Regions from separate parts of the Listeria grayi genome, predicted to be linked through region 2. Evidence: predicted binding sites of a transcription regulator. Region 2 holds the regulator's gene; the other holds the start of a gene.
The links. The regulator LexA, encoded in region 2, represses DNA repair genes until DNA is damaged. The targets are predictions, from matches to a motif close to CGAACATATGTTCG.
Positions count from the first base shown of each region.

Region 1: the regulator LexA is predicted to act here: its motif matches at 11,345-11,358, upstream of recA (recombinase RecA).

Region 1 covers NZ_LR134483.1:1,327,172-1,342,688, forward strand. The annotation lists gene EL241_RS06465 (ABC transporter ATP-binding protein) at 1-609, shown strand, start outside; gene EL241_RS06470 (ABC transporter permease) at 602-1,654, shown strand; gene EL241_RS06475 (ABC transporter permease) at 1,651-2,607, shown strand; gene EL241_RS06480 (cation:proton antiporter) at 2,754-4,706, shown strand; partial or broken gene yfmF (EF-P 5-aminopentanol modification-associated protein YfmF) at 4,782-6,078, shown strand; gene yfmH (EF-P 5-aminopentanol modification-associated protein YfmH) at 6,062-7,351, shown strand; gene ymfI (elongation factor P 5-aminopentanone reductase) at 7,512-8,243, shown strand; gene EL241_RS06500 (helix-turn-helix domain-containing protein) at 8,278-9,213, shown strand; gene pgsA (CDP-diacylglycerol--glycerol-3-phosphate 3-phosphatidyltransferase) at 9,292-9,870, shown strand; gene EL241_RS06510 (competence/damage-inducible protein A) at 9,998-11,239, shown strand; gene recA (recombinase RecA) at 11,458-12,501, shown strand; gene rny (ribonuclease Y) at 12,781-14,349, shown strand; gene EL241_RS06525 (GNAT family N-acetyltransferase) at 14,441-14,944, shown strand; gene EL241_RS06530 (TIGR00282 family metallophosphoesterase) at 14,988-15,517, shown strand, end outside.
Region 2 covers NZ_LR134483.1:1,663,709-1,679,225, forward strand. The annotation lists gene EL241_RS08035 (lysophospholipid acyltransferase family protein) at 1-483, shown strand, start outside; gene EL241_RS08040 (hypothetical protein) at 499-1,002, opposite strand; gene EL241_RS08045 (CcdC family protein) at 1,159-1,641, opposite strand; gene EL241_RS08050 (ABC transporter ATP-binding protein) at 1,714-3,510, opposite strand; gene EL241_RS08055 (ABC transporter ATP-binding protein) at 3,512-5,263, opposite strand; gene EL241_RS08060 (hypothetical protein) at 5,670-6,308, opposite strand; gene EL241_RS08065 (YneF family protein) at 7,327-7,566, opposite strand; gene tkt (transketolase) at 7,785-9,779, opposite strand; gene EL241_RS08075 (DUF896 domain-containing protein) at 9,874-10,101, opposite strand; gene yneA (cell division suppressor protein YneA) at 10,190-10,522, opposite strand; gene lexA (transcriptional repressor LexA) at 10,682-11,296, shown strand; gene EL241_RS08090 (GNAT family N-acetyltransferase) at 11,293-11,826, shown strand; gene glnA (type I glutamate--ammonia ligase) at 11,862-13,196, opposite strand; gene EL241_RS08100 (MerR family transcriptional regulator) at 13,252-13,620, opposite strand; gene EL241_RS08105 (methionine gamma-lyase family protein) at 13,786-15,009, opposite strand; gene hfq (RNA chaperone Hfq) at 15,086-15,313, opposite strand; gene miaA (tRNA (adenosine(37)-N6)-dimethylallyltransferase MiaA) at 15,402-15,517, opposite strand, start outside.

The DNA of each region.
Region 1 (15,517 bases), 340 kb from region 2:
GCCAGCGGCTCAATCAAGCTGAACAACAAATCGATCGAGAATAAAAAACCGCGTAAGATCACAGAAGCAGGACTTGGACATATTCCCGAAGATCGCCATAAACATGGCTTAGTATTGGAAATGTCGATCGGTGAAAATATTGCTTTGCAAACATATTATAAAAAACCGATTTCGAACCACGGCTTCATCAATCACCGCAGCATGTATGATTTTGCGAGAAAATTGATTGAAGAATACGATGTTCGGACAAGCAACGAATATGTGCCAGCTAAATCATTATCCGGTGGTAATCAGCAAAAAGCCATCATTGCTCGTGAAGTCAGCCGTGATCCGGATTTCTTGATCGCAGCACAACCGACGCGTGGTCTTGATGTCGGAGCGATCGAATTTATCCATCGTCGCTTGATCGAGCAACGTGATAAAGGGAAAGCGGTCTTATTGATGTCGTTTGAATTAGAAGAAATCATGAATGTCAGTGATCGAATCGCTGTTATCTACGAGGGCAAGATCGTTGCGATCGTAAAACCCGAAGAAACAACGGAACAAGAATTAGGACTGCTTATGGCAGGTTCTAAAACTGCAGAAGTGGGGGTAGAAGAAAATGTCTAAACGTGTACAAACGCTTGTTATCCCGGTGACAGCAGTTATTTTAGGACTGCTTTGCGGTGCGATCATTATGCTTGTCTTTGGTTATGATCCAATCGGCGGTTACTCCTCTCTAATTGAAGGTGTCGTAGGTCAACCGTTTTACATTGGGGAAACGATCCGTCAAGCAACACCTTATATCTTGATCGGACTTTCAGTAGCGATTGCTTTCAAAGCTGGTTTGTTCAATATCGGGGCAGAAGGTCAAATGCTGATGGGCTGGATCGGTTCTATCATTATTGCTACCAATTTCCATGATTTGCCAAAATGGATCCACTTGCCATTCGCAATTATCGTCGGCGCGCTATTCGGAGCTTTTTGGGCATTCATTCCCGGTATTTTAAAAGCAACATTGCGTGTGAATGAAGTTATTGTCACGATCATGCTCAATTATACGGCTCTTTATGTATTCAATTACATCGTGCAGTATCGATTGACAAAAGGACTGGATAAAACGAAAATGATTGACAGTTCTGCCTCTTTGCAATCTACTTTCTTACAAAACATTACTACCCATTCTTCTCTTCACTGGGGGATTTTGATCGCACTTGGCGTCGCGATCATCATGTGGTTTGTCCTTAAAAAGACAACATTCGGTTACGAAATCGAAGCGGTCGGCTTTAACGAAAATGCCTCCCAATATGCTGGTATGAGTGTTAAAAAGACAATCATAATGGCAATGGTACTAGCTGGTGCGTTATCGGGCCTTGCTGGTGTTATGGAAGGCCTGGGCAACTACGCTAATGCGTATGTGCTAAGTTCATCGCCAGGAATCGGCTTTGATGGTATTGCGGTAGCATTACTGGGCGGAAGCTCTCCAATTGGAATCATCCTGTCGGCATTGCTGTTTGCAGCACTTAAGATCGGTGCGTTGAATATGTCTGCTATTGCAGGTGTTCCGAACGAATTAGTCGACATCATTATTGCATTAATTATTTTCTTCGTCGCTTCTAGCTATATTATTCGCTGGGCAATGGCGAAATTCAAGAAAGGGGCGAATGTAAAATGACGCTTACAGTTATGCTTGCGACAATCGTATCGAGCACGCTCTTAATGGCTGGCCCACTAATTTTTACAGCGCTTGGCGGAGTTTACTCTGAACGCGGCGGTATTGTTAATATTGGACTAGAAGGAATGATGGTAGTCGGTGCGTTTTCTGCGATCGTCTTTAACCTGACATTCCAAAATGTTTTCGGAAACTTGACTCCTTGGATCGCGTTGATCGCTGCCATGGTCGTCGGAGCATTATTCTCACTGATCCATGCCGTTGCAACGATCAACTTCCGTGCTGACCATGTGATCAGTGGGGTTGCGATCAACTTGCTAGCGACAGGATTGGCGCTCTTCTTAGTAAAAGTATTTTACGATAAAGGGCAAACAGACCAAATTAAATATTACTTTGGCAAACCGGATATTCCTGGTTTGAAAAACATTCCTTTTGTTGGCGATATTTTCTTCAAAAATGTCCCAGTAATGAGTTATGTCGCGATTGCTTTTGCCATTATTTCTTGGTTTATCATCTATAAAACAAGATTCGGTCTTCGCCTTCGTTCTGTCGGCGAGCACCCACTAGCAGCTGATACAATGGGTATCAAAGTTAAATGGATGCGATATCAAGGTGTTATCATTTCTGGGATCCTAGGTGGACTGGGCGGAGCTGTTTATGCCCAATCATTTACACTTGATTTCGGTCACGCAACGATTTCTGGACAAGGCTTCATGGCACTAGCTGCCATGATCTTCGGTAAATGGAACCCACTTGGTGCAATGGGCGCGGCTATTTTCTTTGGATTCGCCCAATGTTTGGCAATTACTGGTGGTTCGCTGCCATTGTTCCAAAACATTCCAGATGTTTACTTGCAAATTGCGCCTTATGTCTTAACAATCTTGGCGCTTGTTGGTTTCATCGGAAAATCCGAAGCACCAAAAGCAGATGGCGTGAACTATATCAAAGGAAAATAAAGGGAACTTTCGAAGGACTGCGATCTTATGATTGCAGTCTTTTTTTGCGGTTATGATTAGATTTTTCAGTCGGAGTATTGTATGATGAAGCATATTGAAATAGAGACAACTGTATATAGAAAACCTACATAAAAGGGGAATTGCAAATGGAAATTTTTGAGAACATTTTATTGATGTTAAGCGCTGTGTTTTTATCTAATGTATTGAGCCGTTTTGTGCCAAATGTGGCTATCCCGCTCATTCAAGTTTTTTTAGGAGTATGTCTGACGATACCACTAGCAGCAAATGATCATTTGATTGAGATCAGTCCCGAATTGTTTTTACTGCTTTTCCTAGCACCATTGCTATTTAATGATGGAACGAATGCAGATAAAGTATCATTCTGGAAATATCGGAAATCGATCTTATCCTTATCAGTCGGATTAGTGTTTATTACAGTGGGCGTTTTAGGCGCCTTTATTCACTGGCTTTTACCGCAAGTTCCCTTAGCTGCATGTTTCGCGTTAGCTGCAGCACTTGCTCCAACTGATGCTGTCGCAGTATCAGCGCTTGCCGAGAAATTGAAGATCCCTTCTAAAATGATGCACACTTTAGAAGGAGAATCACTGATCAATGACGCTTCAGGCCTAGTTTCCTTCCAGTTTGCCGTTGCAGCACTTTTGACGGGGACATTCTCCTTTGTAAATGCTGGAACGAGTTTTTTGATGCTTTCGATTGGCGGTATTTTGCTTGGACTTGTCATGACTGCACTGAAAATCAAAGTAATGTCGCTGCTTCGTAGTGCGGGCATTGAAAATGCTGTGTCCTTTATTTTAATGGAGTTACTATTACCGTTTTTCATTTTTGTTACCGCAGAAAAGATCGGTGTCAATGGCATTTTAGCAGTTGTCAGTGGTGGTATGCTTCATTCTTTTAGTTATCGCAAATTAGATCCCGGTATCGCTCAATTAAACTTATTGTCACGCAATACTTGGGCGGTGTTGACATTCAGCTTGAATGGCTTGGTATTCATTCTTCTAGGAACACAATTGCCGCATATCATTCGTACCATCTGGCTCTCAAATAAAGTAAGCAATGTTACTGTTTTTCTTTATATTTTCGCCATAACAGCTATCTTGCTAGCGATTCGGTTTATTTGGATATGGCTTGCAAGGAATTTCGACGACACAAAAGTGGCGCCCGGTGAGCGACTGAAACAAGCGCTGCTATATACTGTTTCTGGAGTCAGAGGAACAATTACCCTCGTCAGTGCGTTATCACTACCATTTGTGTTGAGTGGAAATCAAGATTTTGTCGCCAGAGACTTGCTCGTATTTATTGCTGCCGGGGTAATTACAGTAACGCTCTTACTTGCTAATTTCACAATGCCATTGCTTGCCCCTAAAAAAGCTGAGGCACTGGGAGAATCCGATACTGAAATCGAGGCAGATATCTTGCGGGAAATAATCAATAAATTAAAAAGTTATCAAACCGACGAAAACAAGCAAGAGGTTGCCGGTGTGATCAGCATGTATAATGACCGGATACTCACACTTAATAATTTTTTCGATAATAATGAAGAAAATCGGAAAATACGCGCACTTGTGATGCAATGGCAATATGAAAATATCCTGCACATGCTATATAAAAGAGAAATCACCATGCAGGCAGCGTATCCTACTTTAAGGCGCTTGAAAAAACGACTTTACGGGCTTACTAAGAAAAAAGAGTATAAATCCAATCTTTTCTACGATAGAGCTTTCCGTAAAAACCTGCGAGCGCTAAATATACTGCCGCTTACTTTTGAAGAACGCAGAAAACAGCGGTATAAAATCATTCGTTCTAATAATACGTATATTATTGAACAGTTGGAAAAACTGCCAGCTAATGATTTTTCACAAGATTTGATCGACCGCTACATTTTTACTTACGAACGCATCGGCAACGAAAATCGAAACTTTTCGAGCGAATCTTTACAGGAATGGATGGATGTGGCGATTCAAGAGGAACGAAAACTAATCCAGCAATATTTTGAAACAGGCAAGATCGATCGTGCGGAAATGAAGAAGTTCCGCGATAATGTACTAGCTTTGGAAAACTCGAGTTCGTTTACCAACTAACAGCTATGCAATAAAATTGTGTATCGGGAATGCGTACGATACAATGAACAAGAGAATAAAGGAAGGGGCTTACCTATGGCAAATCCAGAAACGATTTCTAATCAACAGGTCGGGGCAATGAATGTAACGATCATACCGACAACTAAATTTAAAACCACAAAAATTGTATTCAAATTCCGTGCGCCGCTTGATCGTGCGACTGTGACAAAACGCTCCTTACTGGCGGTCCTATTTGAGACAAATAACGCTGCTTATCCAACGCAGACGGCATTTCGCCGTAAATTAGCTGAATTATACGGTGCCAGTTTTTATACTTCTGCAAGTAAAAAAGGCGATGAGCACATCATTTCAGCTGTATTCGACTTTGTCGATCCGCAGTACTTAATGGAGAAAACAGATCTGCTTCGGGAAGTTGTTCACTTTTTGAGAACGATCTTTTTCGATCCAAATGTCCGTGACAATCAATTTGAAAAGGCGACTTTTGAGCGGGAAAAAGAAAATTTGAAGTCCCAATTAGAAAGTATTTATGATGATAAGATCACATATGCTGCTAAGCGGACGATTGAAGAGATGTATCAATCGGAAGGTTATCAATATTCGGCAAATGGGATCATTGAAGATTTGGATAACCTTACTGCTGCTGAAACATACGACTACTATCAAACTGATTTTTTGAAAAATGACGTGATCGATGTTTTTGTGTGTGGGGATATAGATTCCAGCGTACTGCTCGATCATTTGCAACTGCTTCCATTTGCCGAAAGACCAAATCGGGCTTTCCATTCCGTTCCTAAGGTTGCTCCGGAAAAAGTGCATACGATCCATGAAACGCAAGCGATCAATCAAGGGAAACTCGTTCTTGGCTATCAAACTGGCATTCTCTTCGGGGATGAAAAGTTTGTTCCGTTACAAGTCGCGAACGGATTGTTGGGCGGTTTTGCTAACTCGAAAATTTTTATCAATGTTCGTGAAAAAGCTAGCCTGGCATATTATGCTTCGAGCCGGATCGATTCTTTTAAAGGATATCTATTGATCCAAGCAGGAATCGAAGAAACAAATTATGAGCAGGCCGTTGCAATTATTAAAGAGCAAGTAACAGCAATGAAACAAGGCGATTTCACCGACGAAGATATCGAACAGACTAAACAGTTGTTAGTCAATCAAATGCTTGAAGCAAGCGATCAAGCCGGCGGATTAGTAGAACTGACCTATAATAATATCGTGAAACCAAGCGATTTGGCTATTTCGGAATGGATCAGCAAAATCAAAGCCGTGACCAAAGCAGAAATCATAGCGGCTATGGCAGATGTTTTGCCAGATACCATCTATTTCCTAAGCAAAGGAGGAGAAGCTTGATGGAAAAAATCCAATTCGAGCAAGTAAAAGAGCAAGTAGTGCACGAAAGACTGGAAAACGGATTAGAAGTTTACTTGCTGCCTAAAGAAGGGTTCCATAAAACATTTGCGATCTTTACGACAAAATATGGTTCGGTCGATAATCGCTTTGTCCCGCTTGGTGAAAAAGATTTTACTACTGTTCCAGATGGGATCGCTCATTTTTTAGAACATAAATTATTTGAAAAAGAAGATGGGGATGTTTTTTTCAAATTTGGTGAAAAAGGCGCTTTTACTAATGCTTTTACATCCTTCACAAAAACGGCTTATCTTTTTTCCAGCACTTCAAATGTATCGGAGAATTTGGAAACGCTGCTCGACTTTGTCCAAGAGCCGTATTTTACCAAAGAAACCGTTGAAAAAGAAAAAGGGATCATCGGTCAAGAGATTCGAATGTATGACGATGATGCTGATTTCAGGGTGTATTTCGGAGCAATTGAAAACATGTATCACAACCATCCGGTGAAGATCGATATTGCTGGAACTGTGGAATCGATCGCTGAGATCGACAAAGATCTGCTTTACTTGTGTTACCATACTTTCTACCACCCGAACAACATGGTCTTATTCGTAGTAGGAAATTTGGAACCGGAAGCATTATTAGCAGAAATCAAAGCAAATCAATCCAGCAAGACCTTTGCGCCACCGACTGAGATAGAGCGTGAATTCCCTGAAGAGCCTGCTAGTGTAGCGATTCCTGAACGAAAATTGGCATTTCCTGTCAAGATTGCTAAAAACCTTATCGGTATCAAAGAAGACTTTGGCCCGTTAAAAGGAATTGCCGGTGTGAAGCATGAGATCGTTGCAGACATGGCACTTGAAATGCTGTTCGGAACGACTTCCGACAACTACCTGACCCTTTATAATGAAGGAATCATCGATGATACTTTCGGATTCGACTACACCAATCAAGACAGCTTCTCTTTTGTTTTGATCGGTGGCGATGCGAAAGATCCTGATAAGCAGAAAGAAGCCGTGCTCACGATCTTGAAAGAAGCTGCCGAAAAAGGCTTGGATCAAGCCAGTCTGGATCTGGTTCGTAAAAAACGGATCGGTGGTTTCCTCGGAGCATTGAACTCGCCGGAGTTTATTGCCAATAAATTTACACAATATGTAATGCGAGATGCCTCGTTATTCGATATCTTGCCGGCTTTAAACGAGGTCACATTGGAAGAAGTTAATCAGTTTTTAACTTCACTTGTAGCGCACGAAGACCGCATCACTTCGTTTCAATTAATACCGGAAGAATAATAAAAAACACGAAAATAAGGCGATTTCTTCGTTCTTATTTTCGTGTTTTCTACATAAAGTTTAATATTTTCTAAAAAAAATCAAATTAGCAAAGAAAAAATGGCAAATTCACACAAGACATGCTATCATGAAATAAATGGATCAGAAAGGTGTGCAAGCTTTGAACACGAAGGTGAAGTATGCCCTGATTACTGGTGCTAGCGGCGCGATCGGACAAGCGATTGCTTTGAAACTCGCGAAGCAGGGATTTCATTTATATTTACACTACCGGGCGAACAAGGACTCGATCGATCAGTTGATACCGAAGTTGTTAGCAGAAGGGGTCGATGTGATTCCGATTCAAGCCGATTTTTCGAAATCGGAAGATGTGAGTCATGTGGAGGCGCAACTTTTTCAAATCGATTTGTTTGTTCATGCAGCGGGAAATAGTTATTATCAGCTTTTTCAAGATACCGAAATGGCAACGGTTGACGAACTTTGGGATATCCATGTCCGTTTTCCGATGCAATTATTGCAAGGTATCCTGCCAAAGTTGCTTAAAAATAAAGAAGGACGAATTATTTTTATCAGTTCGATCTGGGGAGAAATTGGTGCGTCCATGGAAGTAGCCTATTCTACTGTGAAAGGTGCGCAGATTGCATTTTGCCGTGCTTTAAGCAAGGAAATAGCTTCCTCCGGAGTGACTGTAAATGTTGTTTCACCGGGTTATATCGAAACAACAATGAATCAAGGTTTTGATGAAGGGGAAAAGCAGGCGATCCAAGCAGAGATCCCGTTAAGACATTTTGGGAAAAGTGATGATGTCGCAGAAGCCGTCGCTTTTTTGGCAAGTTCGGATTCCCATTATATTACAGGACAAGTGCTACGGATCAACGGCGGTTGGCTGATGTGAAAAACGAAAAGAAAATAATGGCAGGTGTTTACGATTGACAGAATTAGGAGAGAAATTGAAACAAGCTAGACAGCAAAAAGGAATCAGTCTAGACGAATTACAACAAATTACCAAGATCCAAAAGCGGTATCTGATCGCGATCGAAGAAGGAAACTTCTCTGTTATGCCAGGGAAGTTTTACGCGCGGGCCTTTATCAAGCAGTACGCAGAAGCTGTGGATCTTAATAGTGCAGAACTGTTTGCGGAGTTTGAACAAGAAGTTCCGGAAACACCAAACGAACAAGGGGCAGAATTGTCACGTGCGACGCAGAAACGTGCTTCTATCGCCTCAAGACAAGTAGGCGCAGCAAGTGCTCATCGTAATCGCTTTTTAGATGTGCTGCCGAAGATATTGATCGCTGTTTTTATTGTATTCATTTTATTTATCGTATGGCTATTTGTTTTCAACCGTCCAGGGAACGACGCGCAGGAAGTGAAAAATAAAACGGCTGAAAATGCGATCAAAGTCGATAACAGTACGGAAGAATCGAATAACGATAAATCAAAAGATACCGCAAAAGATTCGAAAAAAGATACAGATGCTGACAAAAAAGAAGCGGACAAGGACGATTCTAAAGAAGCAGATAAAGACAAAGAAAAAGAGAAAAAAGAGGTAAGCGTCGATAAAGGACAAACGCAGGGAAACAGCACAACTTTCAACGTTAAAAACACCGACAAGTTGTCTATCTCGCTTGGTGCAACGAATGCCCAATCTTGGGTAAGTGTAACAGATGCGAACGGTGCAAGCTTATTCACAAAGACTTTGAATCCAGGCGATTCTGAGACCGTGGATGCCAAGGATAGCCAAACGGTAAAGTTGACGATCGGAAATGCTCCGGCTACTTCGCTAAAAGTAAATGGCAAGACACTTGAATTACCGGCAAACCTTGTGAAACAACTCGTAACGATCCAGTTGCAAAAAGATGAATAAAATGATGAAGAGTTCAGCTTCTGTTAAACGAGAAGTTGTGCTCTTCCATTTTTAAAAGGAAAGAAAGAGGGGATGAAAATGAATTTACCTAATAAATTAACTGTTTTGCGGATCTTTATGATTCCGATTTTTGTTATTATTACCGTTATTCCATATACATGGGGAACCGTGCACTGGATAGGCTCAGATATTGCAGTCACACATCTCGTTGCGACGATCATCTTTATTGTTGCGGCTGCAACGGATTGGTTCGACGGCTATTTAGCCCGTAAATATAATTTGATCACGAACTTCGGAAAATTTGCCGATCCAATGGCAGATAAATTATTGGTGGCTGCTGCCTTTATCATTTTAGTCGAAATGAACATCGCGCCAGCTTGGGTCGTGATCTTGATCATTTCCAGAGAATTGGCAGTAACAGGATTACGTTTGTTATTAGTAGAAGGCGGCGAAGTTCTTGCGGCTGGACAATTAGGGAAAATCAAAACATTTACACAAATGATCGCGATTCCGTTGATGCTGCTACATAATTTCCCGTTTGCTTGGTCAGGGATTCGCGTTGATCTGATTTTCTTATATGTATGTGCCTTTTTTGCAGTTTGGTCGGGAATCGACTATTTCTACAAAAATCGCGGTGTGTTTAAAGGCTCCATGTAAGTGGGTATAGTCATGCAGTTACGGCTTTACTCAGCTTATGACATGGATAGTATTTCAACTGGAGTGCAGCTTGTCCATAGCTGCACTATTTTTTATTTTTAGTGAGGATTCGGAAAGGGATGGAAACATGACACGAACAGAAATCATAGCAGTAGGAACAGAAATTTTAATGGGACAGATCGTCAATTCTAACGCGGCATTTATCTCTGAAATATTAGCCAATCAAGGCATTTATGTCTATCACCATACTGCCGTCGGTGATAATCCGGGTAGACTGACAGAGGTCATTAAAAATGCCGAAGACCGCAGTGATCTCATCATCTTAACGGGCGGATTAGGACCAACAGAAGATGATTTGACCAAACAAACTTTAGCCAAACATTTAGGAAAAAAACTAGTTGTGGATGAAGCACATATGCAAAAAATCGTCCACTATTATGAAGCGCAAAATAAGGTCATGACCGAAAATAATAAACTGCAAGCAATGGTGATCGAAGGAGCAACCGTGCTTAAAAATGAATTCGGTTTTGCAGCAGGGATGTATTTGGAAACGAAAACACACCGCTATGTATTGCTGCCAGGTCCACCTTCTGAAATGAAGCCGATGTTTCAAAATCAAGCGATTCCGCTTTTGGCGAAAGCAGAGGGGAACAGTCATCTGCAATCCAAGATCCTACGCTTTTTCGGAATCGGTGAATCAAAACTTGCTGATGATTTGAAAGATCTGATCCATCAACAAACCAACCCGACTTTAGCCACTTATGCAGGGGAAAACGAAGTGGTGATCCGCATAACCGCCACGGGTGAAACAAAAGAAGAAGCAGCAGAAAAAATTGCTGGACTTGAAGCTGAGATTTTGAGACGCGATGGGGAATTTTTATATGGTTATGGCGATAAATCACTTGCCGAAGTGGTGATTTCCAAGCTGTTAGAAAAAAATATCACGATCTCTGCTGCAGAAAGCCTGACTGCTGGATTATTTCAATCTTCATTAGGCGAAAAAACAGGGATCTCGCAAATTTTCCCAGGTGGAGTCGTTACTTATAGCTCAGAAGCTAAACAAAAACTATTAGGGGTTTCCGCTGATACGATCAACAAGTATGGTGTGGTCAGCAAAGCGTGTGCTAGAGAAATGGCAATGCAGGTGAAAAAACAGTTTGATACAGAGATCGGTATCAGTTTTACCGGAGTAGCCGGACCGGACTCGCTAGAAGGTCAAAAAGCCGGATCTGTGTGGATCGGACTCAGCACTCCAGATGGCAAAACCGATGCATTCTTCTATCAATTTGGTCGCGATCGCAACCATAATCGCCACCGCGCGGTCAAACAAGGATTTCAACTGATAAAAAACTATTTAGACCAACAATAAAGCTGCTTTTTTACTTGAAAGTCAGTTAGCGCTGCTAAAAAAAACATCGACATTTTGCCCCTACTAAACGTATACTAATGGTATGTACCGGTACAAATAAAAAAGCGAACATTTATTCGCTTTTTCCTTGCTTCTTGCTTTAAAATCATGTATAGTATGTGTAGGGTAAAAAAACAAAGAGAATAGTTACTCGTTATCTATTTGAAGGAGGCAAAATCGTGACTGATCGTCAAGTAGCTTTAGACCAAGCGTTAAAACAAATTGAAAAACAATTCGGTAAAGGTTCCATTATGAAATTAGGAGAACACTCTGATCAAAACGTTTCCACCGTATCCAGTGGTTCTTTGGCAATAGATGTTGCATTAGGTGTCGGCGGTTATCCGCGCGGACGTATTATTGAAATTTATGGTCCTGAAAGTTCCGGTAAAACAACTGTTGCGCTTCATGCGATCGCAGAAGTACAAACTCAAGGCGGTACCGCTGCATTTATCGATGCAGAGCATGCGCTTGATCCTACTTATGCCAAAAATTTGGGTGTCAATATCGACGAATTACTTTTATCACAACCAGATACGGGCGAACAAGCGCTTGAAATCGCAGAAGCCTTAGTCCGTAGTGGTGCGGTAGATATTTTAGTCATTGACTCTGTTGCAGCATTAGTTCCCCGCGCTGAAATCGAAGGCGAAATGGGCGATGCTCACGTTGGTTTACAAGCACGGTTAATGTCTCAAGCATTGCGAAAACTTTCTGGTGCTATTAATAAAAGTAAAACGATCGCTGTCTTCATCAACCAAATTCGAGAAAAAGTCGGCGTTATGTTCGGTAACCCGGAAACTACTCCAGGGGGACGTGCGCTTAAATTCTACTCAACGGTTCGATTAGAAGTGCGCCGTGCAGAACAATTGAAACAAGGCACAGAAGTTATTGGCAACAAAACAAAAGTCAAAGTCGTAAAAAATAAAGTAGCTCCTCCATTCCGCGTGGCAGAAGTGGATATCATGTATGGAGAAGGAATTTCTCGCGAAGGCGAACTATTAGACATGGCTTCCGAAGTGGATGTCGTGAATAAGAGTGGCTCTTGGTATTCTTATAACGAAGAAAGAATCGGCCAAGGTCGTGAAAATGCGAAACAATTCCTGAAAGAACATGCGGAATTGCTGGACGAGATCTCTAAAAAAGTAAGACGAGAATACGATATCGATGGTACAGCTGTAGTTCCTGCTGAAGAAACAGAGGAAACTCTCGATTTATTAGATGAATAAAAAAGCCAAGTGGATCGTTTTTAACTAGCTGAGTTGCGCGTTATTTATACGCGCAACTTATTTTTATACATAAAAGTTGAAATATATATAGCTTTCCTTGACAATGAACATTTTCAACTATAAAATTAAATTGTATATTTTATACGGCTGACTTACCCATTAAGTCAGTTTCAATTAGACCATTCTAATTGTTTCTAAAAATACACATTGTGTTAGCAATGGATTTGCTAACCACCGACATAATCAAAAGATAAATTGAATAGCAAAGGAGGTGGAAGGATGACGAATCTAATTATTTTCACCAGCATCTCCGGTTTGCTTTTCTTAATCGTCGGTCTCGTTGTTGGTTATGTATTCTTTAAGTCTAGTACAGAGAAAAAATTAGCAGCTGCCAGAGGAACTGCTGAATTGATAGTAGAAGATGCGAAAAAAGAAGCAGAAACTGCGAAAAAAGAGGCGTTGCTTGAAGCTAAAGAAGAAAACCATAAGTTACGTACTGAAATCGAAAATGAACTTCGTGGGCGAAGAACAGAGTTACAAAAATCAGAAAATCGCTTATTGCAAAGGGAGGAAAACCTCGACCGTAAAGATACTTCTCTAAGTAAGCGAGAAGCTGCACTTGAGAGAAAAGAGGAGAGTATCAGTAAACGACAACAACATATTGAAGAGGAAGAAAGCAAACTTGCTGAGATGGTTCGACAAGAACAGGTGGAATTAGAACGCATTTCTGCGCTTAGCAAAGAAGAAGCGAAAGGGATCATCCTGAACCAGGTAGAGGAAGAACTTAGCCACGATACAGCAATTATGGTGAGAGAATCAGAGGCGAGAGCAAAAGAGGATGCGGATAAGAAAGCGAAAAACATTCTATCCTTAGCCATCCAACGTTGTGCAGCCGATTTTGTTGCTGAAAACACTGTATCCGTTGTTACCCTTCCAAATGACGAAATGAAAGGCCGCATCATCGGTCGTGAAGGACGAAATATCCGTACACTGGAAACATTGACTGGTATTGATCTTATCATTGATGATACGCCGGAAGCTGTTATATTATCTGGCTTTGATCCGATTCGTCGTGAGATTGCTCGAATCGCACTTGAAAAACTTGTCCAAGACGGACGTATCCATCCTGCACGTATCGAAGAAATGGTCGATAAAGCGCGCAAAGAAGTGGATGAACACATTCGTGAAATCGGAGAACAAGCGACATTTGACATCGGAATCCATTCGATTCATCCCGATCTTATTAAGATCCTTGGTCGTTTGCGTTACCGTACAAGTTATGGTCAAAACGTCTTGAATCATTCGCTGGAAGTAGCGAGACTGGCTGGCATCATGGCTGGTGAGCTAGGCGAAGATGTGACACTTGCCAAACGTGCTGGTTTGCTTCATGATATTGGGAAAGCAATTGACCATGAAATTGAAGGAAGCCATGTCGAAATCGGCGTTGAGCTTGCTACGAAGTACAAGGAAAATGAAGTAGTCGTGAATAGTATCGCTTCCCATCACGGGGATACCGATCCAACTTCGATTATTGCTGTCATTGTTGCTGCCGCAGATGCACTTTCTGCAGCGCGTCCGGGTGCAAGAAGCGAAACGTTGGAAAACTACATCCGTCGTCTTGAGAAACTGGAAGAAATTTCCGAATCTTATGATGGTGTAGAAAAATCTTACGCGATCCAAGCTGGCCGTGAAGTTCGTATCATGGTGGAACCAGACACGATCGATGATTTAGCTTCTTACCGTTTAGCACGCGATATCCGCAAACGGATTGAAGATGAACTCGATTACCCTGGTCATATCAAAGTAACGGTCATTCGTGAAACAAGAGCAGTAGAATATGCCAAATAAAAACGTTGCCGCTAGCCGGCAGCGTTTTTTTGTGATTGCAGAACAGTCTGCTTTTCGGGTATAATCAGTTTTAAAAAGAGGAGGAAGTTATATGACCAAGCCGCTACTACGAAAGATGCAACCAGAAGATTATCCGGCTATGCAGGCCATCTATCAAGAAGGTATCTTGACGAAAAACGCGACCTTTCAAAAAGAAGTAATGGCTTTTGAAGAATGGGATCATAAATATTTATCCACCTGTCGATTAGTTGCGGTACTTGAAAAGGAAGTAGTCGGGTTTGCTGCGTTATTGCCATTTTCTAGTATGGAAAGCTACCGGGGCGTTGCCGAAGTCAGTATTTACATAAGCAGCCAAGCAAGAGGAAATGGTATTGGTTCGCTATTGATGCAACAGTTGATCGAAGCGAGCGAGGAAGAGGGCTATTGGACTTTGCAATCCTTGATATTCCCGGAAAATGTAGCCAGTATTTCCCTGCATCATAAAGCCGGCTTCGAGCTGCGGGCCAGACATCCTCGTCTAGGCGAGATGGATGGGATTTTTAGAGATGTTCTTTTATTAGAACGTCGCAGTCAGACAGTTGGACTAGATAGATAAAGAAAAATGAGCTATACTGGACGAAGATAGGAGTTTTAGACGTATGAAAATATTATTTATCGGGGATGTAGTTGGCTCATTAGGAAGAAATGCCGTAACTGAATTTCTTCCACAACTAAAAAAGAAATACAAACCGACGATCACTATTATTAATGGTGAAAATGCTGCTTCAGGAAGAGGGATCACTGAAAAGATCTATAAACAATTCCTTGAGCTAGGCGCGAATGCCGTAACGCTTGGAAACCATGCGTGGGATAATCGGGATATCTTTGAATTTATTGAAGAAGCAAAATATTTAGTACGACCGGCCAATTTCCCCGAAGACACTACCCCGGGAACTGGAATCGTATTTGTCAAAAGCAACCAAGTAGAGATAGCCGTCATCAACTTGCAAGGTCGCACTTTTTTAGCGGATCTCGACGACCCATTTCGAAAAGCGGATGAATTGATCGAAACAGCTAAAAAACGCACTCCGCTGATTTTTGTTGATTTTCATGCAGAAACGACAAGTGAAAAAGAAGCCATGGGTTGGTATTTGGATGGCCGTGTCAGTGCTGTCGTTGGCACACATAC
Region 2 (15,517 bases):
ATCGAGATCCTCTATCTGGGCCGTGCGCTCACACCGCAGCAGATTTATTTTATGGCGAAGCAAGAACTCTTTAAGAACAAAGTGTTCAGCTGGGTCCTCCTCCATTTAGGAGCTTTTCCAGTCAACCGCGAAAAGCCGGGACCAAGTGCTATCAAAGCGCCAATCAAGCTGCTTCGCTCAGGGAAAGTGGTAGGTATCTTTCCAAGCGGCACACGCAATACCAGTAATATCCAGTTAAAAAGAGGTGCTGTGACGATTGCCTATAAAGCAGGCGTTCCAATGCTACCAGCAGTATATGAGGGTCCAAAAACAGTGAAAGAGTTGCTAAAACGCAAAAAAATCACCATTCGTTTTGGTGATGCGATCGATTTTGAATCTACAGAACAAGAACAAAAAGAAATATTAGAAGAAAAGTCACAAGCATTGATGGAAACATTTACGAAATTACGAGCAGAAATAAAAGAAACGGATATCAAAAAATGATATCCGTTTTTCTTATTAATGTACGTCTGTTAAAATATCGGATTTGCTAAGACCAGCTTTTTCAAGAACGCTACCGATCTTAGAAGAAGCTTCAGCTAATTTCTTATCTGCTGCAGCAGTATCGCGCTTAGGCGTTTGCAATGCTTTTGCTTCATCGGCATAGCCTTCCGCTAATTGATCTACCCCTGCTTGCAGGTCTTTTTGATATTTACCAAGCTTCGCGGGAACTTTTTCTTTTTTCAGTTCATCGCTTGCTTGTTGTGCAGATTCGCTAGCTGGTTTAGCTGCTTTTTTAAGATCTGCTTCCGAAGGTTTTGGATCTAGCCCAGTCATATTTTGATAAGCGCTTAGATCATGTACTTTGTCGCTGACTTTATCAGAAAGGTTCATGTAGTAGTCTAACACGGTTGTCTTAGAAACACTTTTCGATTTGTCCTTGTTTGAATCATTGCCGGAACCACACGCTACTAAAGCTACTGCTAATAGTAGAGTAAAGGCTGCTACGAGCCATTTTTTCATTGCTAAATTCCTCCTTGGTTTGCGGTGTCTTGGGAGTCTGCCTATTTTACTGGCCGCGTCAGTAGGGAACTCTCGCCATTACACGTGCTGATTTTTCATATGTTACTCGCGATGTAACTTATTATATTATAAACATTTCACTAAATGATTACAACATTATTTCGTCAGTTCTCCAGTTGTTAAAAGTCGGCGCTCTGCTGCTTTAAATTGGTAATACATGGCAATTCGCCATGGAACAATCATCGCAAATGCCATGATCCAAAACATCCCTGGTAATTCACTGACATCTACACTGCCACTGATCCAGTATTTGATAAAGATTCGGATCAAAAGTAGTGCCATCAAAATAATGGGAAATGCTTTGGTTCTCTTGATATAGATAAAATTATCTTTCGCTGTAAACTTTGTCGTTGCGATCAAAATAACTGAGAAAATCAATCCTAGAACCACCGCTTCGATAATATCAAGCGTCGTCACCCAAAAATACGGGATCACAAACATCAATGCGCCAGTTGACATCATAATTGGCGGAATCAGGATACCTTTTACATTTGTCGGGCGTTTCGATGCTTTCATCCGAATAAAGATGATTCCTGTCCCGAAAATAAATGTTATGATGATTGATACAAGTAATGACACAATCATTCCTCCCTATGCAATTCAATTCCGCCATTTATTATATACGTTTTTCAAGAAAAACACAAAATTGAGCTATTCGATATCCATTCCGCTTTTTTGCAGCTGATACATCGAATAATACACACCTTTTTCGCCAATGAGACTCTCATGTGTCCCGCTTTCGATGATGCTTCCTTTTGCAAGCACAAGAATCAGGTCTGCGTCTTTGATCGTCGATAATCGATGCGCGATCGCGATCGTTGTACGCCCTTCCCGCATTTTTTGAAGTCCTGTCTGAATCAGCGTTTCTGTTTCTGTATCGATGTTGGCAGTCGCTTCATCTAACACCAAGATCTGCGGATTGGTCACCACCGTCCTAGCAAAGGAGATCAGTTGTCTTTGTCCACTTGAAAACGAAGCACCCCGTTCAATCACTTTATGATCATATTTCCCATCTAACGTTTGGATAAATTTATCCGCCTGAACAAATTCTGCTGCTGATTCGACTTCTTCATCAGAGATATTTTTATTGTAAAGCCGGATGTTGTCCTTAACATTTCCGTAAAACATAAAACTGTCCTGCAAGACTAATCCCATTTTCTTGCGCAGTTCTGCGATCGGATAGGAGCGAATCGACTTGCCATCAATCAAAATCTCGCCACGCTCAAACTCATAAAAGCGCATCATTAGATTGATGATCGAACTTTTCCCACTACCAGTATGCCCGACTAAGGCAACAGTCTGCCCAGGTTCCGCGGTAAAACTGATATGCTTGAGGACATCATTTCGTCCGTCATAGGCGAAAGAAACATCTTGGAACTCGATTTTAGCGGCACTGATACGGTTTTCTGAAGTTTCCAGCTGTTTCGGCGCCGCTTCTTTTTCATCCATGATCCGAAAAACCCGTGCTGCCGAGGTAATTGCTTCTTGATAGATCGCCAGCCGCTCCATAACTGCATAGATTGCTTCTAAAAAGCGGTCAAAGTAAGATATGAAGGCATAGATCATCCCGATCGCTACAGTGCCTGTAAGCGCGTTAACACCGAAGAAGCTTAATATCACTACGACTGCGAAAGCATAGAGCAGGTCGATCGCAGGCCCAAGTAAGAGCGCATTGAACTTGATGTTTTTTAAACTTACATTATAGTAATCCGCATTTATCTCCTCAAACTCACTTGTCAGCCGTTTTTCTTGATTAAACTGCTGAATGATCGACATCCCGGAGATCGACTCGCTGATATTGGCATTTAGCTGACTCAGCTTCTCCCGACGTGCCCGGTAAAATTTGGAACTGTACTTCCGATAAACAAAGATGATCAACAAAATCAATGGGAAGACGATCAGACTATAAAGTGCTAATGTCACATCCAGCGCAAACATTGCCGCATAGATACCGATCAGCATGAAGAAGCTTTGGATCGCAGTAGATAGAACATCGATAAACATATCTTTGACCGCTTCCGTATCATTCGTCACCCGCGAAACAATACTTCCGGCCGGCGTTTTATCGAAATAACGCATTCCCAGCGACTGTAATTTCGAAAAAATATCGACCCGCATCTGTTTGATGATCTTAAAAGCAATTTTTTGAAAAAGGAATAATTGAAAATATCGAATGATCGATTGTCCCAAAATAATACCAAAATAGCCAAAACTAAAAATCAAAATAATTTTTGTTGAAATATCCAATTTTGTTAAATGATCATCCAAAAACGTCTTGATCACAAGCGGCGCAAAAACATCTGCCACTGTCGCTAATAAAACCAGTACCATGGTAACGATCAATAGTGGAATATGATATTTCGTGTAGCTAAGCATTCGTTTGATGACATATCGATGCTCTTTTCCTGACATCGTCGTCAGTTCCAGCTCTTCTACCGTTTTCTCCATTTTATTCGCCCCCTTTCTCTAAAGATTGTTCAAGCTGCTGATTACGGAACATTTCGGCATACCAGCCGTCTTCCGTCATAAGTTCCGAATGCGTCCCGCGCTCGATGATCCGGCCACCATCAATAACAATAATGACATTGGCATGTTCGACTGAACTAAGTCTGTGAGCCGCGATTATCGTGGTTTTATCAGTACGCGTCGTTTTAAGATTATGCAGGATCTGCTCTTCGGTTTTTGCATCGACCGCAGAGAGCGCATCGTCCAAAATCAATAGTTCTGGATCTAAAATCAAAGCTCTAGCAATCGCCAAGCGTTGTTTTTGTCCACCGGAAAGTGAAACCCCGCGCTCCCCGACCACAGTTTGATAACCTTGCTCAAATCCGACTATATCTTCATGGACGGCCACTAGATCAGCAACCTGCTCTACTTCTTCATGTGACGCCTCTGGTTTCCCGAAACGAATATTCCCTTCAATCGTTGTCGAAAACAAAAACTGATCTTGCGGAACATAGCCGATCGAACTTCGAAGTGCTTTCAACGAATATTGTTTGATCGATCTCCCGCCAATTTTGATTTCCCCTTCGTAGTCATCAAATTCCCGCATCAATAGCTTCAATAATGTCGTCTTCCCAGCGCCTGTTTTCCCAACGACCCCAAGCGTCCCGCCAGCTGGAAGTATAAAGTCGATCGTTTTCAAAACAGCTTCTTTTTCATCAGGATATGTGAACCGTTCCAGATTCATTTGAATCGCTCCAGAAGGCTTGGTTGTGATTGCCCCTTCTTCTTCAATAATATCCTCTTTTTCATTCAACAAATGCATGACCCTGTCGTAAGAAGCGCTTCCGCGTTGGATGACATTATACAAAAAGCCAAACGCCAACATCGGCCAAATCAATAAGAATAAATAGTTCGTAAACGCGATGACCTGTCCAATCGTCAAAGAACCATCCACTACAAACTTAGAACCAAAAATGATAGATAATACAAAGGAGATACCAACGATCACAGAAATCATCGGTTCGAATAAGGCATCGACTTTTGCAACCGAAACATTATTTTTCACGACCACTTCCGCTTGATTGCTAAAGTCCTGAACATCCTCTTTTTCTTGACCAAATGTGCGTGTTACTTTAATTCCGGAAATACTTTCCTGCGTTTTATCATTTAATCTTGAAAAAGATTCCTGCGCCTTGTGAAAGCGCGCGTGCATCCGTCTTCCCAGCATCGAACTCCCAAGCGCCATAAACGGCATCGGGAGAAGCGCGATCAGCGTCAGTCGCCAATCGATCGTGATCGCCATCGTAATAATGACTGTACTGCCGGTCAATACAGAATCCGCTAACTGAAGCACACCTGCTCCCGCCACTTGTTGGATCGCATTGATATCATTCGTCGCATGCGCCATTAAATCCCCCGTACGATAACGTTGAAAGAAAAACGGCGACATTTTTGTAAAATGCTCGAACAGTCGCAGTCGCAATGTCCGCTGCAAACGATTATCAGAACCAAAGATCATGTTCCGCCATACGTACCTTCCCAGATAAGTGAAAATACCAGTAACAACTAAGATCAGCATCCAATTAAATAATTTTTTGGAAGTGATCACCTGCTGAGTAATCGCATCAATCGTTATCCCGATGATTTGCGGAGGAATCAATTGGAGTAGAGAAATCATGAATAAAATGCTCACGCCTAATAAATAATGTTTCCACCTTTCCTTAAAAAACCAACTCAGCTCCTTAAAAATTTTCAAGCCCGTTCCCTCCTTTTTTGGACAAATAAAAAATAATGGACATTAACCTAAGTCCATTATTATCAAATATCATTTATCCAATTTTTATATACTATGCAATAAGAAGACACTTTTTTCCCTAAGAAAGCATCCCATAGGCATGGAAAGAAAATGGACAGAATAATAGCTGATAATAATGTTTTGCTGAATTTTTTCCTCGTAGTAAATTCATTTTCCATACCTCCTTCTTATTTTTCGCAACGATATTATTCTATCGTATCTAAAACAAAATTACAATAAGAAAAATTAAATTTTTCAAAAAATTTCAAAACAAAGAAAAAGAACTTGAGTTTCCCTCAAGTTCTAATCCTGTTTTTGCCCACAAAAAAACCTACTTGCATAGGAACGCAAGTAGGTTTCTGTAAAATCAATCGTTGGAATGATTGTTTTGGACTTGTGCAGCATGGGACGCAGTGTTGTCAACATCAGCTTTTAGTTTTTCATATTTAGCAGTGATGTCGCTTAGATTTTTATCTTTGTCCGCTAATTGTGCTGTCAATGTATTTTTTTGGCTTGTCAAATCAGAAACTTGTTGATTTAGTGTACCTAATTTTTGGTTAGCCGCATCTAATTCGGATTGTTTGGCGTTTAACTGTGTTTGAATTTGAGCCACTTGTTGTTGACCTTCAGCGATTTTTTGTTGAATTTGCACATCTTTTTGTTGTAATTCTACATTTTTTTGTTGCATATCACGATCATATTGTTGTGATTTCACATCATATAGTTGTTGATATTGTGTGTAGTTTGCTTGTGCAGTGTTGTAGTTCGCTTTTAACGTTTGGATTTGTGTTTGCAGGTCACTTACTTGTGTGTTTAAATCATTTACTTGTTTTACTTTACTAGTAAGTTTTCCGTCTAAGGAATCTAATACTGCATTAATTTGTTGAATCTTGTCTTCCTTGCCATGTAAGATTGTGTTGGCAGCATCTGCGACGTATGTTCCCCCAACGAACATTACTACTGTCAGTGCTAAAGTAATAAAAACTCGGATCAAAACTTTTTTCATTTTATTGTTGCCCCCTCGGTATTTTTCCACTGGTATTCCTTCCAGCCTTTTCTAAGTATACGGATTTACGGAAACTTTACAAGACCTCCGTTACATCTTGCACACTTTGTAACTTTGCATGGCAAAAGCACTTCTAAACCCTTTGATACCAACAGTTTAAACGTTTTTATTTTTTATAGATTTTGTAAAGCCTTTGTAAATCGAATATTCAAGCAGATGAATAGTAAGTCTTGATATTAAATTCTGATTATTCCAGCTATTAATTCAATGAAGTGAGTTGCAAGGTTTTTCCCGCTCTTGGTTGCCCTTACATTCTCAATTTTCTGACTTTATAGACTACTAACCGTTTTCTTTTTAATACCCCACTCTACTGCTAGGTTTAGCCAAATGTAATTTTATGCAACTTTCATGCATATAGAAAAAAGTTTTTAAAAAGGAGTCATGTGTTACAAAAAGATATATTTGTAACTGTGTTTTCGCATAATAAGGGGGTTCATTTTGATTCAACACGTAAAACTTTTATTTCAAAATGTCAAAAAAGAGAATGATCAATTGTTTCATAAGCGCTATATTTGAATAAATTAGCCGTTATTTACTCATTGTTATTTTTTAAAGAGTACTAGGTTTTCATGAGCATAATTATTTTCTAAATGTGACGATATTATGGCGTACTTATGGATCAGTTCTTTCTTAATATCTTATACAAATTCCTTATAATGAATTAAATTCCATTGATTTATGCTTAGAAAGCTTCTTCTATTTCAAGTTAAGATCGTTTCTTATCAGCGGTTTATAAATTTGTCTAATTATCATTAAAATTAGTAGGAAGTTTCCGATAATAACAAAAACCCCTTTCCATGACTTTTGTACGTGTCATTAGAAAGAGGATTTCTATAGATAATTAAATAATATGTGATAAATGCGTCGGTATTATTTAGTTTCTTTTCCACTAGTATCTAGTCTAAAATAGCTACTTATAATAATACCTCAAATGTTTGGAAACGATCAAAACAGCTTTTTACTTCGATTTTTTCTTCGTTGATGCTTGGGCTGATTGTTTGTTCATTGCGCTCATCATTTGGTTGATTTTCTTTTGAGATGGCTTTTGACCCATTTGCGCCATCATTACTTGCAACATTTGTTCATTGATAGGTGGGTTCTTTTTCAAATAGCTCATCATGTATTGTCTTGCGATAAAAAATCCGCCGACTGCTCCTAGAAGCAAGCAAATGATACCCACGAGAATGTATATCCACATAAACTTTTTCTCCTCCTTGACCTATTACCTCTTTTATTTTACTTGATTGTTTTGTTATAAACAATAAAAATATTCTTGTTTATTCATTCAATAAAAGAAGACTCCCATTGTCAAACAACCATTTCATTATATCATCTTCATAACGCTTTCGCAATGTGATTATTACCCTAGCAAAAAAAGCAGAAGACATGTGTCTTCTGCTTTTCAAAGCTTTTCTATTAAAGAGAACGAACGGCATTGACAACATTGTCAACAGTAAAGCCGTAGTTTTCAATGATTGTATTACCTGGAGCAGAAGCACCAAATTTGTCGATCCCGATAATTTTTCCGTCTAGTCCAACGAAACGTTCCCAACCGAATGTTGTACCCATTTCTACTGCAACACGTTTTCTTACGTCGTTTGGCAGAACGGATTCTTTATATTCCGCTGATTGTTTGCTGAATAAGTCGAAAGATGGAACACTGACAACTGATGCATCGATTCCTTGGTTCGCAAGTTCTTTTTGTGCTTCCACTACTAAGTTGACTTCAGAGCCGCTTGCAAGCAAGATGACTTCTGGTTTGTCATTTTTAGCTGGTGAAATCACGTAAGCCCCTTTGGCAACGCCTTCTTCTGCTAATTCTGCAGATTTTGGCAATGTCGGTAAGCCTTGACGTGTCAAGACGAGTGCATGAGGTTGGTTTTTAGAACTGATCGCGATCTTCCATGCTGCGACTACTTCGTTTCCGTCAGCTGGACGAAGAACGGATAAGCCAGGCATTGCACGAAGCGATGCAAGTTGTTCAACTGGTTCATGAGTTGGACCATCTTCACCAACAGCAATACTATCATGTGTCAGCACGTATGTGACAGGTAGTTTTTGGATAGAAGCTAAACGGATCGCTGCGCGTTGATAGTCGGAGAATACGAAGAATGTTCCTCCAAATACACGCAAGCCACCATGAAGTGCCATACCATTCAATGCTGCTGCCATCGCAAATTCACGAACACCGAACCAGATATTACGTTCTGCTGGATTTTCTTTTGTGAATTCACCGTCAGAGCTGATGGTTGTATTATTGGAGCCTGCTAAGTCAGCAGAACCACCAAAGAATGTTGTGATTTTATCTGCTAACGCATTGATTACTTCCCCGCTAGATGCTCGACTAGCTAATGCTTTGTCATCGCCGTATGTTGGCAGATCCGCATCCCAGTTTTCTGGAAGTTCACCTTTTAAGCTTGCTTCAAATGTTTCGGCAAGTTCGGGATAATCTTTTTTGTAAGCACCGAATAATTCATTCCATGCTGTTTCTGCTTCTTCGCCACGCGTTGCGATCGTCTCTTTAAAGCGTGTATATACTTCACTTGGTACGTAGAAATCTTCTTCGTAATCCCAGCCATATGCTTTTTTCGCTGCTTTTACGCCTTCAGCGCCTAGTGGAGCACCGTGGACTTTGCTTGTTCCAGCATTTGGAGCACCAAAACCGATTGTTGTTTTCACTTCGATAATGGTTGGTTGGGATGTATTTTGTTTAGCTTTTTCGATTGTTGCAAGAATCTCTGCTGTGTCATTGCCATCTTTTACTAGCAAGTGTTCCCAGCCGTATGCTTCAAAGCGTCCTTTAATATCTTCTGAGAATGATTTATCCAAATCACCATCTAATGAGATATTATTGGAATCGTATAATAATACTAATTTGCCAAGACGTTGGTGACCAGCAAGAGAAACAGCTTCTGCCGCAACTCCTTCCATTAAATCACCATCACCACATAGCGCGTATGTATAGTGATCCACGACTGGATAATTTTCTTTATTGTATAATGCTGCTAAGTGACGTTCTGCCATTGCCATACCGACAGCCATGCCGATACCTTGTCCTAATGGACCGGTAGTTGCGTCTACGCCGTCTGTATAATCATATTCTGGATGTCCGGGAGTTTTACTTTCCCATTGGCGGAAATTTTTCAGATCTTCAATTTGAAGTTTGAAACCGCTTAAATGAAGCAGGCTGTATAATAACATGGAACCATGCCCAGCAGACAACACAAAACGATCACGGTTGAACCAATGCGAATTAGCCGGATTTGTGTTCAATACTTTTGACCACAATGTGTAGGCCATTGGAGCTGCCCCCATTGGCAATCCAGGGTGTCCTGAATTCGCTTTTTGTACCGCATCGATAGATAACGTTCTGATTGTGTTGATCGCTAATTGATCTGTTTTATCAAACAAGTTTAACATCCTCTCTTCTTTTGATTTTACAACTTCCTATACACTATAATAATCTTTCTAAGCCGATTGTACAACTATCTTATCTCTATGTTGCTTATTTCTTTTTCTTCTTGAGAGCCTTTACTTTTGCTGGGGTGACATCGTTTCCTTTCGGATCGATGACAGTTGTATTTTCAATCGTACCTCGCATGTGCGTACGGAAATTTTTTAGATATTCTTCACGTAAGATCGCTTGCTCTTTCTTTTCTTGAAGCGTCAGCGTACCTGCTTTTTTCTTTCTTGCTAGTAAATTAAGCCGTTCAATTTTCGATTTTTCTAACATCACGTAACATCCTTTTTTTATAAAATGAAAAAGAAAGCAGTCTAAGACCACTTCCTTCATTATAACATAAATCATCACATTCTTTTAATTATTGGTCTGCTAGTTGTATTTCGCCATTCTTTTCTAACCGATTATCCTGCTTCACAGGAATGACGATCGCCTCGCCCGCTTTTACCTCGCCGTCTTGTAACTCGTTCTCATTCTCGACCCAACTGATAAACTGTGCTTTGTTCATGGAACTTTCATCGGCATATTTATCCGCAAGTGCCCATAAAGAATCCCCTTCTTTAATAGAGACTTTATTGTAATCTTTTGTATTCTCCCCTGCATACATAAAGAGTAATATCATACCAAATACCGTACAGATCGCTATGAAAATAATCGACATATAAAATTTATTCCAAAATGTTTTCAAAGTCATGAAAATCCCTCCACAAGAATATATGTTCGCTTTTTTTATTATTATAGAACGACTGTTCCCTTTTGTCAACAGAAAAAATCGAACCTTTGTTTGCATATCGAACAGACATTTGCTATACTATGTTATAAGAAGAATACATATTAATGATGAGGTGAAAACATGAAACTATCCAAACGCCAACAGGATATATATGATTTTATAAAAGCACAAGTTAAAGCAAAAGGCTATCCGCCATCCGTTCGGGAAATCGGTGAAGCTGTTGGACTTGCCTCCAGTTCTACTGTCCATGGTCACTTAGAACGATTAGAAACCAAAGGCCTTATCCGCCGCGATCCTACGAAGCCAAGAGCGATCGAGATCCTTTCATTGGAAGATGAGATCGATATCCCAAGTACAGTCGCTGTTCCTATCATCGGGAAAGTTACAGCTGGTACTCCAATAACAGCGATCGAAAATGTCGAAGAGTACTTTCCGCTTCCTGAACACTTGACGAGTGGCGAAAGCAATGTTTTCATGTTGGAGATCGATGGTGAGAGTATGATGAAAGCGGGGATCTTAGACGGAGACCGCGTTATCGTTAGACAACAAAGCAATGCTAACAACGGCGAGATCGTTGTAGCGATGACAGAAGATAATGAAGCGACTTGCAAACGATTCTATAAAGAACAAGATCATTTCCGCCTACAACCCGAAAATGATGCTTTTGAACCGATCATTCTGCAACAAGTATCTATTTTAGGCAAAGTCATCGGGCTTTATCGAGATATCGTGTGACCGTATATTTTGAAACAAGACGACTGATCGCCAGAGATTATCAGCCGGAGGATTTGCCTGCGTTTACAGCAATGAATCAAGATGATGCTGTGATGCGCTACTTCCCGCACAAGTTGAACGCGGCAGAATCGAAAGTATTTATGGAAAAGCTCCAATTATTGCTGACGGCAAATAATTACGGGCTTTTTGCTTTGGAAGAAAAGCGATCGAGAGCATTTATTGGCTTTACTGGCTTTCATCTTGCTGATTTTGAAAGCAGCTTTACACCTGCTACCGAGATTGGTTGGCGACTTTGCGAGGAAAAGTGGCATCAAGGTTATGCAACAGAAGCAGCGAGAGGAGCGCTTGATTATGCAGCAGCGAAAACCGCTCTCCAAGAGGTCATCAGTTTCACTGCAAAAGCAAATCTCCCTTCTCAAAAAGTCATGCAGAGGATCGGGATGACTTTTGCAGGAGCGTTTATACATCCGCGGGTAGCTCACGATTCTCCTCTTGCTGATCATGTTTTATATCATCTAAATATCAAATAAAAAAACGCCCCAGAGTGACTGGAGCGTTTTTTTTATTAATAGATTTCTAAGTATTGATCTCTTTCCCACGGATGAACTGCAGTACGGAACATGTCGCATTCGATTACTTTTGCTTCGATAAAGTGTTCGTAAATATGTTCTCCTAGTGCTTCTTTAATGATCTCATCTTTCGAAAGCTCTTTCAGCGCGTGGCCTAAGCTTTCTGGAAGATCATAGATCCCGTGTTTGTGGCGTTCTTCTTCGTTCATACCATAGATATTGCGATCCACTGGTGCTGGCGGCTCTAATTCGTTCTTGATCCCGTCCAAGCCAGCTTGCAATAATGCAGCCATTGCTAAGTAAGGATTGGCAGATGGATCAACGCTTCGTAATTCTAGGCGTGTGCTTAACCCTCTTGAACTTGGTACACGGATCAATGGACTGCGGTTTTTACCGGACCAAGCAATATAACATGGCGCTTCGTAACCTGGTACCAAACGTTTATATGAGTTAATTGTTGGATTTGTGATTGCTGTGTAGTTAGGCGCGTGTTTGATCATTCCTGCTAGGAAGTGATACGCATCTTTGCTCAATTGCAATTCACCGGATTCATCGAAAAATGCGTTGCCTTCTTTATTAAAGAGCGACATATTGAAGTGCATTCCGGAACCATTTACACCGAACAATGGTTTTGGCATAAATGTCGCGTGTAGACCATGCTTACGAGCAATTGTTTTTACAACTAATTTGAATGTTTGGATATTGTCACATGCCGTTATAGCATCTTCGTATTTAAAATCGATCTCATGTTGTCCTGGTGCTACTTCATGATGACTCGCTTCGATCTCAAAGCCCATTTCTTCTAATTCAAGTACGATGTCGCGTCGACAGTTTTCCCCTAAATCAGTCGGTGCTAAGTCGAAATAACCGCCGCTATCGTTCAGCTCTAATGTTGGTTTGCGGTTTTCGTCTAGTTTGAAAAGGAAGAACTCCGGTTCAGGTCCTAAGTTGAAATCTGTAAAGCCAAGTGATTCCATTTCTGTAAGTACACGTTTCAGGTTGGCGCGAGGATCACCATCAAATGGAGTCATATCCGGGTTGTAAATATCGCAGATCATCCGCGCAACTTTTCCTTTTTCGGCTGTCCATGGGAACACTACCCATGTATCCAAGTCAGGGAATAAGTACATATCCGATTCTTCAATTCTTACAAAACCTTCGATGGAGGAACCATCAAACATGATTTTGTTATCCAGCGCTTTTTCTAATTGGCTGATCGGAATCTCTACGTTTTTGATGATACCTAGGATATCCGTGAATTGTAAGCGAATGAATTTTACGTTCTGTTCCTCTGCGAAGCGGAAAATATCTTCTTTCGTATATTGTGCCATTTTCTAAATCCTCCCAAAATTCAAATTATATTAACTTTAAAAAAGTAAATATCGATTAAAAATGCGGTAGCTGTCGCTTGCCTGAATCATCTTGTTTGATAAAACGTCCTGCTTGCTGCATTTCTCGGCGCAATATCTTGCGCACGTCTTCGTCAGTCAATGGTGATTTATCATCGGTGTGTTGCATTTGATACATTTTCTTGATTCCTGCAATATTCAGGCCATCGTTCAAGTAATCTTTGATCTCAAGTAAAGTGTCAATGTCTTGTAAGGAGTAGAGGCGATGGTTTCCTTGATTTCTTGCAGGGTGAATCAAATCTTGATCTTCATAATAACGTATTTGCCTTGCAGTTAAATCCGTTAATTTCATTACTGGACCAATTGGAAAAAGCGGCATCGATCTCCGAATTTCTTTTTCACTCATCCTATTCCCTCCAACCACTTTTATATGTCATCTTTATATGCATTATAAATAACGTTAGTTCTTTTGTCAAATTTACGTAAGATAATCTAACATAAACGAAATCCATTGATAGACAACAGGTTAGCGGATATAAGAAAAAAGTTTATCTAAAAAGATAAACTTTTTTTATAAAATCGATGTGACGGCGCGTGTTACTGCGACTTTTACATGTTCATATGTCAAACCGCCTTGAATGTAGAGCTGATAAGGTGCTCTTATTGGTCCATCCGCAGTCAGTTCTAGACTTGCACCTTGAATAAATGTGCCTGCTGCCATGATGACATCGTCCTGGTAGCCAGGCATGTAAGCGGGTTCAGGTCTGACATAAGCATTGACGGGGGAGGCCTGCTGGATAGCTTCTGCAAAACGGATCATTTTTGTTTTGTCATGGAAGGAAACACTTTGGATCAGATCGGTGCGTGGTGCATCCCAGCTTGGTTCGACATCAACACCGTAACCTGCAAGCATTCCAGCAGTGAAACGTGCGCCTTTTACCGCTTGAGCTGTCACATGAGGGGCAAGAAAGAAACCTTGATACATCTCTAATAAACTGTACAGACTTGCTCCTGCTTCTTTTCCGATTCCGGGGGTAGTGAGTCGATAGCTACAAAGCTCGATCAAATCTTTTTTCCCAGCTATATAACCACCGATTTTAGCGAGACCGCCACCGGGATTCTTGATCAGCGAACCGGCAATCAGATCTGCGCCAACATCTGTCGGTTCCTGCAGTTCCACAAATTCACCATAGCAGTTATCTACAAATATGATCAGCTCTGGATTGATCGTCCGCAACATTTGGATCATTTCTGCTATTTTTGCAATTGAAAAAGAGCGGCGATCTGCATATCCTTTTGAGCGCTGGATACCGATCATTTTTGTTTTCGTTGTGATCGCAGCTTTTACCGCATCGACATCCACTTCTTTTTCTTCTGTAAGTGGTATCGCTTGGAACCCGATCTGGAATTCTTTCAGCGATCCTTTGCCACTTCCTTTTATCCCAACGATTTCTTCTAGCGTATCGTAGGGCGAACCTGTGATATAGATCAATTCATCGCCCGGACGTAACACGCCGAACAATGCAGTAGAGATCGCATGTGTCCCTGAGATGATCTGCGAGCGCACCAAAGCATCTTCCGTGTGAAAAACATCTGCATAGACACGTTCTAGCGTATCTCTGCCTTCATCGTCATAGCCATACCCTGTCGACGGATTGAAGTGCTGATCACTGACATGATTTTTTTGAAAACTATCCAGTACTTTAGCTTGGTTGATCTCCGCGATCTTATCCGTTTCTTTTTGCAGCGGTTCGATTTGTTTTTCAACATTGCTTTTCAGCGTTTGAATATCCATTCGTCGTTCCTCTCTCTATGTATTTCTAAATAAAACAGTATCTCCTCTATTAGAGATACTGCTCACTTTTTTTGTTTTATTCCGTAACGAGCGTAACATTTTTTTGTGGTGAAAAGGTAGAGATAGCGTGCTTAAATACTAATTGCTGTTTTCCTTCTACATCAAGCAAAACAGTGAAATTGTCAAAGCTTGTTACTCTTCCGCGTAGTTGAAAGCCGTTAGTTAGAAAAACAGTAACCGGGATTTTTTCTTTCCTAAGTTGATTTAAAAAATTATCTTGTAATGCTTGTCCACCTTGTTTCATGTTATATCTCTCCTATCTCTCTCTTACTCTTTAAAGTCATACTGATTTCCAATACCCTTCTGGGTCGAAATAAAACCGATATCCGCTTTTATTTCTTTAAAAAGTCAGTAATCAATTGTTCTGCCGTATTGTTTAGCATTTGGCTGTCGGCCTCTAGCCAGTGAATATCCATACGATTGCGGAACCACGTCAACTGCCGTTTGG